Regions from separate parts of the Corynebacterium glyciniphilum AJ 3170 genome, predicted to be linked through region 1. Evidence: predicted binding sites of a transcription regulator. Region 1 holds the regulator's gene; each other region holds the start of a gene.
What was found. Region 1 encodes LexA, which represses DNA repair genes until DNA is damaged. Its sites were predicted from a motif close to CGAACANNTGTTCG; they were not measured.

Region 1 (5,186 bases):
CGAGGAGCTTTGCGTCGCTCTGATCAGGACCCTGCCGAAACCATTACGGACATCTGTAGTCCCGGCGGCCCAGTTCGCCCGTGCTGCGCTGGATCGCATGGCCCCCTATGACGGCCCGGTCGACCAGGCGCTTGCTGACGCACTCCGCTCTTTGGGAGGCACCGGGATCGGCGCCGCCGACTTCGACTGGGACCGGGTGCCGGCACACCTGCGCATGACATATGCGGCGGTGGACCGGCGCGGCAAGGTCATTGCGGCGTCCAAGGATCTCGGTGATCTCCAGGAGAGACTCTCCGGCGAGATCACCCAGTCGATCGCGTCAGCTACCGCGCGCTCATCGCACGGGCACGGCCCGTCCAACCCCAGTCCCCGTGATTCCGCTGCCCATCAGCAGTCGGGAAAGAGGAAGAAGGACCAGCGGAGTTCTGCAGGGGGAGGCGGAATACTCGCCCGATCGGAGAACTGGACAGCCGAGGGAATCGGAACGATACCCGAGTCCGTGGAAACGGTGGTGGACGGTCAGACGACGTCCGCCTACCCTGCGCTCGTTGCAGCCACCCCGGGGAGCCGGGACGGTGTTGTTCTCAAGGCATTCCCGACACCCCAGGCGGCCGCCGGACAACAGTTCTCGACTGTCCTCGAGATGATGGTGGACGCGTGCCAGGTGTCCACGAAACAGACGGTCAAGGGGCTGCCGCTGCGGCAGCGCGTCGCGGTCGATACTTATCCTCACGGCGGTCCCGATGCTCTGGTCGATGATTGCCGTGTCCTCGCGTGCCGCGAGTTGATGAACCGCTTCGGCCCGGTGATCCGCGACCCGGAACGCTGCGCAGAAGCTGTGACGGCAGCACGCGAGAAAGGACCGGGGCTGGTCCGGCAGATCTTCGTGGCGATCTCCCCCGCAGTCCTGGCTGTCTCTGATATGTCGCAGGAACTGGAGGGCTGGGACGGCGCGGCGATCGACGAGATGAGGGGGCAGTTGGATTTCTATCTCGGCCCCCATCGTGTCGCGAAGAACGGAGTAGAGAATCTACGCCATGTGCCGCGCTATGTGGCCGCGATGAAGTCCCGGCTTTCAATGATGGAGTCTGACCCGGACCGTGAAGCGGCGCTTGATGACCAGGTCAGGGAGTGCACGGAGGCCATTGCCGAGACCCGGAAGCGACTCCCTGCCGCGCGCGCAGCGTCTCCCCAGTTCAAGGACGTTGAGTGGTTGGTCGAGGAGTTCCGGGTGTCATTGTTCGCCCAGAACCTGGGAACCTCGCGACCTGCCAGCGCAGCGCGGGTGAAGAAGGCGCTCGCGAAGATCCGCTGACTTATTCAGCGGCGTCTTCTCGACGCTGACGGAGGGCCCGGATCTCCGTCTCGAAGTCCTCGGTGGACCGGAAGGACTTGTACACCGAGGCAAACCTCAGGTACGCAACTTCGTTGAGGTTACGCAGCGGCTCGAGAATCGCCAGGCCGATATCATCCGCGGCCACCTGCGAACCGTAGGACGCACGAAGCGACTGCTCGACGTCGTGTGCGAGTATCTTGAGGTCGTCCCCGGAGACCTCGAGTCCCTGACAAGCACGCCCCACACCCCTGATGACCTTGTCGCGGCGAAACTCTTCGGTCACGCCGCTCCGTTTGGTCACCAGGAGCACTGAGCGTTCGAGTGTCGTGAACCTGGTTTTGCATGTCAGGCATTCTCGTCGACGACGGATAGCTGAGCCAGATTCGACCGTACGCGAATCCACCACCCGGGAGTCTTCGGAGCGGCACGCGGGACAGAGCACGGCGTTCTCCCTTACAGAGATCAGTGGAACGGGACGGACCCATATGCTACCCCTGGAGCCTTCCCCTGCCGTTGCCCGGTCAGTAGACCGGGATCACAACCTGTCGCGTGGACTCCGCACCGGCGTGGTGACCGTCATCCGCGCCGATCTTGTCGATGTCGTTGAGGGACGCAATTCTCGCCACCGCGTCACCCACCGATGCACCCGGGACGTGCTCTCTGGCGATATCCGCCAAGCTGGCGTTGTCCCCGACCGTGACCGTCGCAGTCCTGGCAGGTGTGACAGCCTCCTCATTCGGACCGGTCAAAACCGGTGACGCGGCGAGCATCACCACCAGCGACGCGAGAGACACCAACGTAACGCCCGGAGAACCGAGGACAGAAGACATACGGCGACGTACTCGGCGCGCCCGAGAACCTGTCTCGAACGGACGTTCTTCACCGGTCGCGCGGAACCGCCGACGCTCCACCTGAGCCGCTGACGGATGTCGCACCGCACCATGCCCCCACGTGTTCGATCGCCCCGTCTCGACCACACGTGTCCACTCCGGACGACGGTAGACAGGACGACGGTCAACGCCCCGGGGATTACGTACCGATATCGTGTTCATGACAACCCTCTTTCCGTGAAAACGAACCTGACTTGCGGAATCTGACAGGACCATGACAGCACCGCAGCCGGACATCGTCTCGCATGACGGTCAGTATCTTCGTCCATGTGTTCGAACTTCGCTCTATGTGCCAGACGGTAGCACGGGTGTTCGAAGAAGTCCACAACTTCCGCGACACTTTCGAACACCCTGATGAACAATGTCGGTTCGGTGATGTACTGTCGAACCCACGATCGGTACAACGAGACCAGGAGTAGGTCAGATGGCAGAGAAACAGAAGTCCTCCACGGGGGTAGCTCCGGGAAGCAAGAAACGTGCCGCCCTAGCAAGCGCGGGAGCAAGTGGCGACGACAAGGGCAGGGAGAAGCTCTCCGACCGCCAGCGTCGCATCATGGACGTCATCAAAGACGCCACGCGGTTCCGAGGGTATCCGCCGAGCATCCGCGAGATCTGTGACGCTGTTGGCCTGAACTCCACGTCATCAGTGTCGTACCACCTGCGGGAGTTGGAGAGGAAAGGTTATCTCCGACGGGAGGACAATAAGCCCCGCGCCGTAGACATCCGGGATTTCGAGGATGAGCCGGCTTCCCGGCCGGGCCCTAAACCTGCGGCCACGACCGGCCCGGACGGGATGCCCTCCCCTTCGTTCGTTCCCGTGGTGGGACAGATCGCTGCCGGTTCACCGATCCTGGCTGAGGAACACGTAGAAGCTCACTTTCCACTGCCGCAGGAGCTCGTGGGCAGCGGCGAACTGTTCCTTCTGCAAGTCGTGGGAGAATCCATGCGCGACGCAGGTATCTTCAATGGCGACTGGGTGGCGGTGCGGTCGCAGAAAGTCGCCGAACTCGGCGACTTCGTCGCAGCGATGATCGACGGCGAGGCGACGGTCAAGGAATTCCAGAAGGACGGCAACGGTGTCTGGCTACTCCCCCACAATGATCTCTTCGAACCGATCCCCGGTGACAATGCTGACATCCTCGGCCGCGTCGTCGCCGTACTCCGAAAGATCTGACCGCGCTCCCCTGCGATCGCCTGACGACGGATATCGGAGCTCCGGTGTCGGGGCCCGACATCCGTCGGAGTGAAACTAGAGGCCGAGGACCGCCGCAGCGGCAGTCTTCGCCTCTTCGGCCCCATCGGCATCGAGCGCCGCCGCCGCCATTTCCCGGCAGACCGCGAAGTCGATCTCACCAAGCTGAGCGCCCACCGCCGCCAATGCCGGTGGAGCGGCTGACAGGGACGTAACCCCGAGCCCCGCCAGAACGCACGCGAGTATCGGGTCGGCAGCTGCTTCACCGCAGACCCCGACCGCGGTGCGAGTCACTGCACCAGCACGACAGGTCGTGTGTACCAACCTCAGCACCGCTGGCTGCCACGGATCTGTCAGATGGGCAAGGGACGCCGACATACGGTCAGCTGCCATCGTGTACTGGGTCAGGTCATTCGTACCGATGGAGACGAAGTCCAGATAGGGCATCATCTTGTCTGCCATCAACGCCGCAGCGGGAACCTCGATCATCGCACCCGCGACAAGTCCCCGCTCATGGCACAATGCAGCAAACCACTGCGCCTCATACACCGTTGCCACCATCGGCGCCATGACCCAGGTCTGCGCCGACGATTCCTCCCTGCCGGATTTCTTCAGCGCCAGTGCGATTCCGTCGAGCTGACGCTCCAGCAGCTCCTGATTCGTGCGTGCGATACGCAGGCCGCGAACACCGAGTGCCGGGTTCTCCTCACTCTCCGCCATCACATAGGGCACCGGCTTGTCCGACCCTGCATCCAACGTGCGGATGACCACCTTGCCCTCTGGGAAGGCGCTCAACACTTCCGCATACCGATCCGCCTGTTCCTCGACGGACGGTTCTGTCGTTTCGCTGAGGAAGCCGAGTTCGGTCCGGAACAGCCCGATGCCTTCTGCGACCGATTCCGCTGCCTGCCTGGCGGCGGCACCGTCCTGCACATTGGCGAGCAGTTGAACCCGGTGACCGTCCGCAGTTTCAGCCGGTCCGTGCCATCCGCGTACCTTCGAGGCGAGTTCTGCAGCTGCAGCTACCCTTTTCTCGACATCAGCCGGGTCCACCCCGGTCTCCACGGTTCCCACGGCGGCGTCAACCAGTACCTCGGTTTCCGCTGCGATGGAGCGCAGGTTGACACCAATAGCCACAATGCAGGGGATATCCAGCTGACGGGCAATGATCGCGGTATGGCTCGTCGCTCCGCCTTTCTCTGTGACCACGGCAACGATCAGTTCAGGGTCAAGAGTAGCGGTATCGGCTGGGGCAAGGTCATCGGCGAACAGGACATGGGGAGAATCGACGTCGGGGATGCCCGGTTCGGGTTCTCCTCGGAGCTCGGCGATGACGCGGTCGCGGACGTCCATCAGGTCAGTGACCCTCTCGGCCATCACACCACCCGCCTTGAGGAACATCTCGACAAAGTCATCCGTAGCCTGTTTGACCGCGTAGACGTTGGTCTGACCCGCATTGACGGATTTTCGGACCTTCTTGGCCCATGCGCGGTCCTTTGCAATGGCGACCGTGGCTTCAAGCACCTGGCGTGCATTGCCCTCGACTGTCGCAGCACGTGCACTGAGGCGCCCCGAGACGGTGTCGACGGCCCGGGTGAACGCCTCGAACTCTGCCTCTCGTTCCCCCTCGGCGACCGTCTTATCCGGCCCCGGCAGCTCCGGACGGTCCGTTACCCAGGTCACCGGCGCGAAGACCGTGCCGGGAACCACTGATTTTCCCTTCAGGATGACGGGCTCACCGTCGGTGGAAGGTGCGGAGGATTTCGTG
Region 2 (5,186 bases), 380 kb from region 1:
TGACGAGGCTCCTTTTGCGTGTGGATGTACAACGGATGACGAGAGTCTACCGTCGATCAGACGGTAGCCTTGAAATCCGTGACTGACACGACTGCTGACACGCCCACCGTGCTCGCCACCGGCGGCACGATCTCCTGCGCCTCTGACTCTCACGGGGACCTGGTGCCCACCCGTGGCATTCGCACCCTTCTCCACGATGCCGGCATCCCCTGTTCCTCCGTGACGGCCCGGGACGTCCTACGGCTGGATTCGTCAACGATGGGGCTTGCCGACCTCGACGCGCTTCTCACCGAGATCCATGCCGCACAAGAACACGGGCCTGTGGTCGTCACCCACGGCACCGACTCCATGGAGGAGACGGCGATGGCCGTCGACCGTCTGGTCGGCGGCCGGGTCGTCCTCACCGGTGCCCAGCGCCCTGCGGACGACGCCTCGCCGGACGGACCCGGAAACCTCCGTGATGCCGTGGCAGCAGCGCCGCGCATTGACGCCCCGAGCGTGGTCTTCGGCGGCCGGACGTCGCCCGCCTACGGCGTCCGGAAGATCCACACCACCGCGGATGTGGCATTCGACGCCCCCACCATCCTCCGTCCGGCCCCTCTGTCTGTCGCACCAGTGCCGTTGGACGGTCTCCGCGTTGACGTCATCGCCGCGTACCAGGGCGCCGATCCCGCCGCGGTCGAGTCTGCGCTGGGCGCCGGGGCCGACGGTATCGTCATCGCCGCGTTCGGGTCAGGCAACGTGGGGGTCCTGGCCGACGGCGTCGCCGATGCCTTGGCCGACGGGTTTCCGGTGGTGGTGGCCAGCCGCGTCCCAGCAGGTGGAGTACAGCTGGTCTACGGCGGCGCCGGCGGCGGACGCAGTCTCGCCAGGGCAGGAATCCGGCCCGCCGGCGAACTCACGCCGCCACAGGCGCGGATGGAGCTCCTGTGCGAACTGGCGGTGAAACGCGCACAGCTGCTCCGCTAGCGAAGACTGTCCAGCGGGTCAGCAGGACGGAGATCCGGATCATCGACGGCCAGTGACCTCGCTTTTCCGGGGCCTGTCGACCGGGTCTCGAACCGCACGCTGACCACTCCTGCCCCGGTACCCTGGACCCAACCGTGCCCGAACTCCACGTGGTGCACATCCACAGTCGGGCGCCAGGACGCCGGCTGCACTTGGTGTTCTTCCGTCTCCTCGTCCGTCGCCCCATCGACCTCTGACTCGGTGGTGACCTCTGCTCCCGGGTCGAGCGAACCGGGTTCGGGGAAGAGAACGGCCTGCCGTTCCTCGGTGAGTCCGGAGAGGCTCACACCGACGAGCCGTACTGCGCCCGAGACCTCGGGACGCGGGACGACCGAGCGTGCTGCGGCGATGATCTCGTCCAGATCATCTGTCGGTGTGACCAGCGTCGTGGACCGGGTGTGAGCCTTGAAATCTGCGGTCCGGGTCTTCACCGTGACCGTCCTCGCTGCACGCCCGTCGCCGAGCAGACGGTGCCGTGCCGCAGTCGCCGCACGCACCAGGACCGGGTCCACTTCCACGGTCGTGGTCGCGTCAGTCTCAAGCGTGCGCTCCGCAGACACCTGCTTGGCCCGAGCGCGAGGAGCGACAGGTCGTGAATCACGGCCGCGTGCGTACCCTTGAACCTGCAGACCGACCGAGCCGAGTAATCCTTTGACGTCGATATCGTCCATGTCGGTGAACTCGCCGATCGTCGTGACCCCGACCTCAGCCAACTTGTTCTGTGCAACCGGGCCGATGCCCCACAACTCACCGACTGGACGAGACGCGAAAACCTCCGCCCGTCGTTCGATACCCACGACTGTCACACCATGGGGTTTGGCAAGGTCGGACGCCATCTTGGCATCCAGTTTCGTGGATGCCACACCGATGGAGCACGGCAGTCCGACCTCGCCGTCAACTCGGGACTGCAGATCCTGCGCCCAGCGCTCGACCTCCTGCGGAGTGCATCCCGCCAATGATTCGGGCTCAACGAAACCTTCGTCGACACTCAACTGCTCGACGGTGTCGCCTTCTCTACCGAGCAACTCGAAAACCTGTGCGGACACGGCGGAGTACACCGCGAACCGCGGCGTCACGACGACGGCTTTCCCACGGCACAGCCGGACCGCCTGCTGCATGGGCATAGCAGACCGAGCTCCGTACACACGGGATTCGTACGAGGCACCCGCAACAACCCCACGCCCTGACGCACCACCCACCAGGACCGGACGCCCGGCCAGCGTCGGCCTGGTCAACTGCTCGACAGAAGCGAAGAATGCGTCCATGTCGAGGTGGACCACCCACCGCTGCCTGGTGTTCATGCCTCCGATTCTAGGCAGTACGTTGTCCGGTGCCCTCAAAAAGGCACCAGCTCTTCCGCCTCCGCCGCGGCGGCTTCGATGTCTGCGAGCCACTGCATCCTCGCCTCGTTATGGCTCGCCAGCGTCCGGACCTTGCGGTGCAGGCGTGCATCAAAGTCAAGGACAGCCTCCGCCAACGGTCCTGTCGGCATCGAGACATAGACGTGCCCGTCCTCCACGCTGGTCCACCAGTCCGAACCGTCCGGATTGAGAGTGACGTCGTACAGGCCCCGCGTCTTGAGACTGTGACACCCGGGGCATAAGGAATGCATCGCCCACGTCGCAGTCTTCCCGCCCGGACAGGCGTCCTCAACGTCTCCGTCGACCCACCGGGCGACATGATCGAGCTGGGATGTGGCGGCAGGACTGTCGCATCCCGGGAACCTGCAGGTACCGTCCCTGCCGGTATCGGTCGCGCGCTGATGCTCGGACGGGGAGTATCCGGAGACCTCACTGTGACCGACGACGCACAGGTCTGTGACCCGCGCCATCCACCGCTCAGTGGCAACTTCATGCAGCCACGTACTCTCCAGGTGCATTCGGCCATTGTCCAGGTTCCGGTAGCAGTTCAGCGTGACAGCCACATCGCCGGCCCTCCCGTGAACCAGGTCAAGTAGCGCACGGGCCCGACTACACTTCCGGGCGGCTGCGACTGCGTCAATAATGCGGATCATGCCCACCCCCTCGTCTGTCGGAACGGTGACGTGGAACGTCGTAGCCGCATCCCGGCGTGCATCCACACCGAAATCGAGCTGATGCTGCGGCGGTGGTGGTTCACCTCGGCCTTCCGGGTCAAGAGGACGTGCCGACGGCTGGATCTCAGCAATGACCTGCTGCGCCAGCCGGCGCAGTGTAATCACTCCGGGCACCACCTGACGTGGCATGACAGGGGTCACTAGAGCCACGATGCCGCGCTCAACCTCCTCGAGGTGCTCGTCGTCCACCGCCGCGACCGAGTCAGCAAGCGCCCGGAGGTGATCAAAGGAGAACGCGCCACCCTGCAGGTGTCGCCCCAACACGCTCATCCGGGTGATCATCGTGCCAATGTCGCAGTAGGCCAGCGCTTTCCCCTTGGACACCCCGAGCCCCCCAGACAGCATCCTGACATGTCTGGACACCTCACTGGACGGCGTCGGCGCCGCGTCGCGCGCAATATCGAGTTCGAGTCGGTTGATCTCCCTCTTCGCGCTGTACATAACCTCCTGAGCACTCACCGCCCAGCACGGCTCATCAAGATTCTCCTCGACATATTCGACATCGCAGTCGAGACACAGCTCCTCGTAATCGCGTTCGATGACACCCAGATCTGCTCCGCCCTGCACCATGTTCTTCCCCTCACCGCTACGGATACCACCCTTAACCGCTCTCAAGTTTACCGAACGGGTGTTCGATACGCAAGGACGAAAAGAGCCCCCGAACAGTTTCCCTGCCCGGGGGCCCTACGTGCAGCTACGCCTTGACGAGATCAGCAGACACGCCGTCACCCACGTCGTGGGGCAAGGTCTCTCCGACAACCACCGACACGGACGTCGCCAACACTTCACCAGCGATCGTCTCGGTGTGTTCGTCGGCCCAGACCTTCTTCTCCTCCGGCACCGACAGCGTCAGCGTGATGCGGTCGGAGACGTCAAAGCCGGATGCCTTACGCGCATCCTGCACGCCACGGACCCGATCAGCGGCCCACCCCTCTGCCTCAAGTTCCGGAGTCACGGTGGTGTCGAGGACGACGAGGCCGTCCCCACCCGGGATCTCGGCAGTATTCTCCGGGTCGACCGCCACGAGCTTGCGGTTGAACTCGCCGTCGACCAGCTCGATGCCGTCGGCCGTCACCGTCCCGTCCTCCGCAACGGTGTAGTTGCCGGTCTTGACCGCCTTGATCACCTTCTGGACGTCCTTGCCCAGCCGCGGCCCGGCGGCGCGAGCGTTGACCACCACGTCGAAGCGCCCTACGGACGATACGTCGTCAGTCAGTGTTACATCCTTGACATTCACCTCGTCACGGATAATCGACGCGAAATCTGCCAACGCATTGGACTCGGGCAACGCCACGGTGAGCCCCGGCAGCGGGAGCCGGTTGCGCAACTTGTGCGACTTGCGCAACGACGACGTTGCCGAGCACACGCCACGCACCGCATCCATGGAGGCCACCAGTGCCTCGTCCGCCGGGAGGTCGTCCGCGGAAGGCCAGTCGGTGAGGTGCACCGAACGTTCGCCGGTCAAGCCCCGCCAGATGACCTCCGTCGTCATCGGCAGCAACGGTGCCGCAACGCGGCACAGCGTCTCCAGCACCGTGTACAGCGTGTTGAACGCTTCCGGGTGCCCGTTCTCGCCGGAGTCACCAGCCCAGAAACGGTCGCGGGAGCGCCGTACGTACCAGTTGGTCAACACATCACAGAACTGACGGATCTCATCAGTGGCGGAGGCGATGTCCGTCGCGTCCAACGCACCGGTGACCGCCGAAACAGTGTCGTGCAGCTTGGCCAGAATGTACCGGTCCAACACATTCGACGACGTGGTGTCCCGACGCGCCGGAGTGTGCGCGTACAGCCGCAGGAACGAGTAGGCATTCCACATCGGCAACATCGCCTGGCGCACTCCCTCACGGATGCCCTGTTCAGTCACAATGAGGTTGCCACCACGCAGGATCGGCGAACTCATCAGGAACCACCGCATCGCGTCCGAGCCGTCGCGGTCGAAGACTTCGTTGACGTCGGGGTAGTTCCCCTTCGACTTCGACATCTTCAGTCCGTCGTCGCCCAGCACAATGCCATGCGACACAACCTTGGTGAAAGCGGGACGGTCGAACAGTGCGGTCGACAACACGTGCAGGAGGTAGAA
Region 3 (5,186 bases), 200 kb from region 1:
GAGAATCTCCATGGCGTCATCGACGGTGATCATGCCGAGGAAACGACCCTCATCGTCGACGACCGGCAATGCGAGCAGGTCGGCTTCCTGAACGAGCCGTGCAGCGATCTCCTGGTCCTCGGTGGCATTGACGGCATGGGTCTCGACGTTCATCAGCTCGGAAACCGGGGTGCCGTCGGCGGCGGTCACCAACGAGGCGAGATTTACGACGCCGACGAGCTGCCGCGTGGAATCCGTGACAGCGAGAACCGCTATATCGCGGTTCCTCAGTTCGCGGCCACGCAGCTTCTTCAGTGCCTGTTCCCTGCTGTTTCCCACGTCGATAACCGTAGATACCGGAGTCATCATGCGTCCGGCTGACTCGTCCGGGTAGCCCAGCAACTCCGCAGTGATTTTACGGCGGTCTTCGGGGAGGTCTGTCATCATGCGTGCGGCAACAGCCGCAGGCATTTCCCCAAGCAGTTGTGCACGGTCATCGTCGGGCAAGTTGAGCAACAGGTCCGCGAAACGCGTATCCCGCAATCCCGTCATCAGCTCGGCCTGGTGGACGACGTCCAGATACTCGAATACCTGGATCGCACGGTCTTTGTCGAGAAGTCGGAAGATCACCGCTTGCTCGTCGGTGCTCCGTCGTGACATCTCATCGGCGATGGCGACCGTCGTCATCGCCTTGAGCTCGGCCTGTAAGGTGGCCACTTCCTGGCGCTCCAGAAGGCTAGTGATGTCGTGTCCCATGGGACCTCCTGAAGTCTATGAATCTCCTGATGCTACGTACGGTACCGGTCGTCTCTGTACAGCTTCAGGAGCTGCCACACCGTGACACCGAGGAATGCCACGCAGACAGCGGCAAAAATATATGCCAGCGTACCGCCGGTGAACAGCATGAATCCCGTGGCTGCGACGAGGGCGACGAGCCGGATCCACCGGGTGAAGACCATGACGTCTCTGTCCATGTTGTTGTCCTCTCAGGAGGTCAGCTCTGTAGCCCGAAGACCAGCAGCAGGTCAACGGTGCCTTCTTCGGCGATCTGCGAGGCGACGAACTCCGGAGTGACAATTCCGAATGCTTCTCGTTCCACTGGCACCTGGCCTTGCACGATCACGTTCTCCCCTGTCCTGAGAACAGTCAGTTCAGCGGTGACATCATTGGTCTTGCCGTGCATGGTGAGTTCGCCATTGATGGTTACCGTGTCAACACTACCGTCCTCGGGAAGGGACGACAGATCCACGGGGTCGGAGATTGTGAACGTCGCTTCAGGGTACTGATCTGTGTGCAGGATGTTGTCGCGGACGTGGATGTCACGTTTCTCGATGTCAGACTCGATGCTGGCAACGTCGACCGTCACCTTGCCCTCCTCCAGGACGTCGTTCGCCACCACGAGGTCACCGCTGACCTCTGAGGTCCTGCCGGATGTGGACTTCTCCTGGCCAGGCAGCACCTCATCGAAAGTGTACCCGGCCTCGGTGGAGTTCTCCCCTGCTCCGCTTACGACATCCCAATGCCCGTCCAAGCCCACGGTGGCTGGTTCGCCACTTCCGTCGGCAATGGATGCGGTCTGTAGTCCCTCACTGGTGAGAAGCCTGTACACCGGCGGGCCGACAATGGCGATGGCCAGTGCGACGACTGTGACAACGACCAGCGTGACGATACCTTTCCGCATGTCTGTCCATGCTAGCCGCCCCTGCCCGTGAACCCTATTCGCTTCTCCCCCGGACCCCCTCCGCGTCCCTGGCGAGGGTGACGAGTTCCTGACAAAGCTCCATGACGCTGTCGGACGGTTCGCCGTCGGCGACGGCTGCCCGAATATCTTCCGCTGCACAGCGGACCTCAAAGAGACGGTCAGTGAGTTCTTCTGCGGCGGTTCTGGAGAGGATGACCGAGTCTGCAGGAATCGTGGTGTCCTTGAGGGACTGACGTTGCTCGTAGGCGCGCTGACGACAGGACTGACTGCAGTAGCGACGCCGTCGTCCGGGGCCCTCCTGCGCGATTTCGCGGCTGCACCATGCACACCGGTGAGGAGTCGTCCGCTGTGCGTCAGTGGCGTGGTCGGTCATGTCGTCCATCATTGCACTTCTGCGGTAGAGTGTTGTGGTTGAGCATTGTGGTGTCGCCCGGGAATTATTCGGGCGTCTCGTCCGTTGTATCGGACGAATGACCCACCACGTCCGCATGATGAGAAGGGTGATGCACCGATGGCAGATCGTGTACTGCGTGGCAGCCGAATGGGAGCGGTGTCCTATGAGACAGACCGTGACCACGACCTGGCCCCCCGCCAGATGACCAAATACCAGACTGAATCCGGTGAGATCTTCGAGGTCGCTTTCGCCAATGACGCAGAGATCCCCAGCGAGTGGATGTGCAAGAACGGTCAGCTCGGCCAGCTCATCGAGGGTGTCGGTCAGGACGCGAAGCCGCAGAAGCCGGCCCGTACCCACTGGGATATGCTTCGTGAGCGCCGTTCCCTCGAAGAGCTCGATGTGCTCCTCGAGGAGCGCATCGAACTGTTGCGTAAGCGTCGTCGTACGGCGATGAAGCTCATGAAGGAGCAGGCCGCGAACTCTTGAGTTCTGCGATGATGGCCTGGTAGAAGCCCTCCGGTGGTGTCGGAGGGCTTTCATTTTCGTTTCTTGTTTTTCGATCATATGTTCGGTTTATCCTCGGTCGAATCATTCTGTGTCCTCCCCTATCGGTAGTGTGTTCGACATGGATGACTCATCGTCACTGCCTGCTCCCCCGCCTCCCGAGCACGCCCCTCCACAGGCCAGGCCGGGACACCCTGATCTCGTGTTCGTTTCCGGAATCCTCATTGACTGGGGTGAACTGTACGAACCTTCGTTCAGGTTCCGACGGTGGTCGATCGAGACATCGACGGACACCGCTGCTGTCGCCGTCAGAAAGATGAACCGTGCCATGATCGAGATCGCTGTCCAGTGCGCTCCGCACGGCACCGCCGATGTTGTGGCCCATCATGCGCGACTTCAGGCCAGGCTGTCGCTGACGCGGAGCCGGGCTGAAACCTACACGGATATCGGGCTGCTGTGCGCCCGCATGCCGCGGCTCAAAGCCCACCTGCTGCGGGGGATGCTGAGCTTCGATCATCTTCGGTTACTCGCTCGCAGCGCGGACGGTATCCGACCTGACGACACCGACGCAGCGGAGAAAGCCTTGATCACAGTCCTCACTCCCCGACGGGACAGGCAGGTGATACCGGGGCCGCGTGCCATGGTGAAGAAGATTCTCAAGGCAGTGCACGGGATCGATGAGCTCGCGCGCCCCGTCGACCGCACGGATCCTGAACCACCACCCGTACGTTGCGCTGAGGTGATCGGGACGACGGAGCCGGTCCGGACGACCGATACCGTCGAGCCGCCCGCCGGTATTGATCCCCGTAACTGTGGCACACTGACCCGCCGGGTGGGTGTTGACACCTATGATCCCTGTGCCACCGTGATCACTGCGACGCTCCCACCTGAAGAAGCTGAAGAACTGGTCGCCGTTCTCGATGCGGTCTGCCGTGAAATGTCCTGCTCACGCGCCGACGGTCTGCTTCACCTGGTCCGCGGCACCGCTGACATCAGAGTGACCCTGAACATCTACCGCGAGATCACCAGTGACGTCGTGGCGACCTCGGGTGGCCACTGGCTTGATGCGATGGCGACCGACGCATTCATGGACCGCGTCACCCACCTCCGGATTCCCGGCCACGAGGGCACCGACGCCTACACTCCCACCAAGAAAATGGTGGAGTTCCTCGAGGGGGTGTACACCAGCTGTACTTTCCCTGGGTGTGAGGTTCCTGCGGCGAAGTGTGACATCGATCATGTACGCCGCTTCGACCATGCCGACCCGGACTCCGGCGGCCCGACCGACACGAGGAACCTCCAGCCTCTGTGCCGCACCCACCATCTCCTCAAGACGCTCGGTTGGGTGGATGCGACGAAAGCCGACGACGGTGCGGTGATGTGGTCCAGCGTCGATGACGGGCACGCCTACGTCACTGAACCGACCGGTCCTCTCGCAGGATTCGCCAGAACGAGTTTTGCCACCCGGGCAACCAGACGCTACCGGACGGTCCGGGAGCACAACGAGCGACGGTTGGCAGAACGTGAAGCCCAGAAGGCGGTACTCGCCGCAGCACGCAGAGCACGTGCGGAAGAGGTGCCGTTCTAACGTCCGATTTTCTGCCGGACCGAATCCCTCCCCAGCCGCCAGAATGCCCCGGCAAGTGTGCTGACCTGGGCAGCACGGTGGCGGATGCCCCATGCCGTGACCACCATCAGGCTGTCCTTGACGAAACTACCGGCTAACTTGGACTCGCCGATCTCGCGCTCGGTGAAGGTGATCGGCACTTCGTCCACGGCGAAACCGCCCTCGACCGCGCGGAACGCCAGATCGACCTGGAAGATGTACCCCGCGTTCGACAACTCATCGAGGTCCAGGGACTCCACCAGTGACCGACGGTACGCACGGTAGCCGGCGGTCATGTCGGAAAGGCCACCGCCCAACGCGATGGAGATGTAGATATTCCCCGCCTTCGACAGGAACCACCGGTTCCACGGCCAGTTGACGACCTTGCCACCGGGTACATAACGCGACCCGATGACCAGGTCCGAACCGCCGTCAATCTGGCTCAGAAGCCGGTCGAGCTGCTCAGGGGCATGGGAACCGTCGGCGTCCATCTCACACAGGACCTGGTAATCGCGGTCAAGGCCCCATCGGAAACCCGCGACATAGGCACCGCAGAGCCCGCCCTTCCCCTTACGGTGGAGCACATTAATGTGTCCATCGGCGGCGGCCAGTTCGTCGGCGAGCTGCCCGGTACCGTCCGGGCTGTTGTCGTCGACGATGAGGATATCCACGCGCTCGGGCTCAGCCGCGCGGAGGCGACCCACGATGAGCGGAAGATTCTCCAACTCCTCGTACGTCGGGATGATGACCAGGGTGCGGTCACTGGGGTGTGTCGAATGTCCCGTAGCCAACCTCTGCCTACCTCTTCTTCTGCCGGAAACCTGCATAAAGCACGAATACGGCGCCGACGGCGGAGAGGATCCACTCCCCGACGGGGCCGATGCGTGCTGACAACGTCTCAGTATCGCGCACCGGAACGTCCTCCTGCAAAAGACCAGCGCGGAAAATTTCTGTCCGGTCCGTCACAGCACCGCCCGGTGACACGATCGCTGAGACCC

Region 2: CGLY_RS09740 (HNH endonuclease signature motif containing protein) is a predicted target of LexA. The motif match lies at 3,725-3,738, and genes of this name have one in related genera.
Region 3: CGLY_RS08860 (HNH endonuclease signature motif containing protein) is a predicted target of LexA. The motif match lies at 2,636-2,649, and genes of this name have one in related genera.

What each region holds. Positions count from the first base shown of each region.
Region 1 is NZ_CP006842.1:1,686,799-1,691,984, reverse strand. Features, by position in the region: gene hrpA (ATP-dependent RNA helicase HrpA) at 1-1,315, shown strand, start outside; gene nrdR (transcriptional regulator NrdR) at 1,317-1,778, opposite strand; gene CGLY_RS17375 (hypothetical protein) at 1,858-2,388, opposite strand; gene lexA (transcriptional repressor LexA) at 2,651-3,400, shown strand; gene ptsP (phosphoenolpyruvate--protein phosphotransferase) at 3,476-5,186, opposite strand, start outside.
Region 2 is NZ_CP006842.1:2,069,396-2,074,581, forward strand. Features, by position in the region: gene CGLY_RS09730 (asparaginase domain-containing protein) at 79-969, shown strand; gene CGLY_RS09735 (DNA polymerase IV) at 966-2,309, opposite strand; gene CGLY_RS09740 (HNH endonuclease signature motif containing protein) at 2,345-3,673, opposite strand; gene ileS (isoleucine--tRNA ligase) at 3,798-5,186, opposite strand, start outside.
Region 3 is NZ_CP006842.1:1,884,708-1,889,893, reverse strand. Features, by position in the region: gene mgtE (magnesium transporter) at 1-735, opposite strand, end outside; gene CGLY_RS08880 (hypothetical protein) at 768-953, opposite strand; gene CGLY_RS08875 (YceI family protein) at 974-1,660, opposite strand; gene CGLY_RS08870 (hypothetical protein) at 1,695-2,054, opposite strand; gene CGLY_RS08865 (RNA polymerase-binding protein RbpA) at 2,193-2,564, shown strand; gene CGLY_RS08860 (HNH endonuclease signature motif containing protein) at 2,704-4,170, shown strand; gene CGLY_RS08855 (polyprenol monophosphomannose synthase) at 4,167-4,979, opposite strand; gene lnt (apolipoprotein N-acyltransferase) at 4,987-5,186, opposite strand, start outside.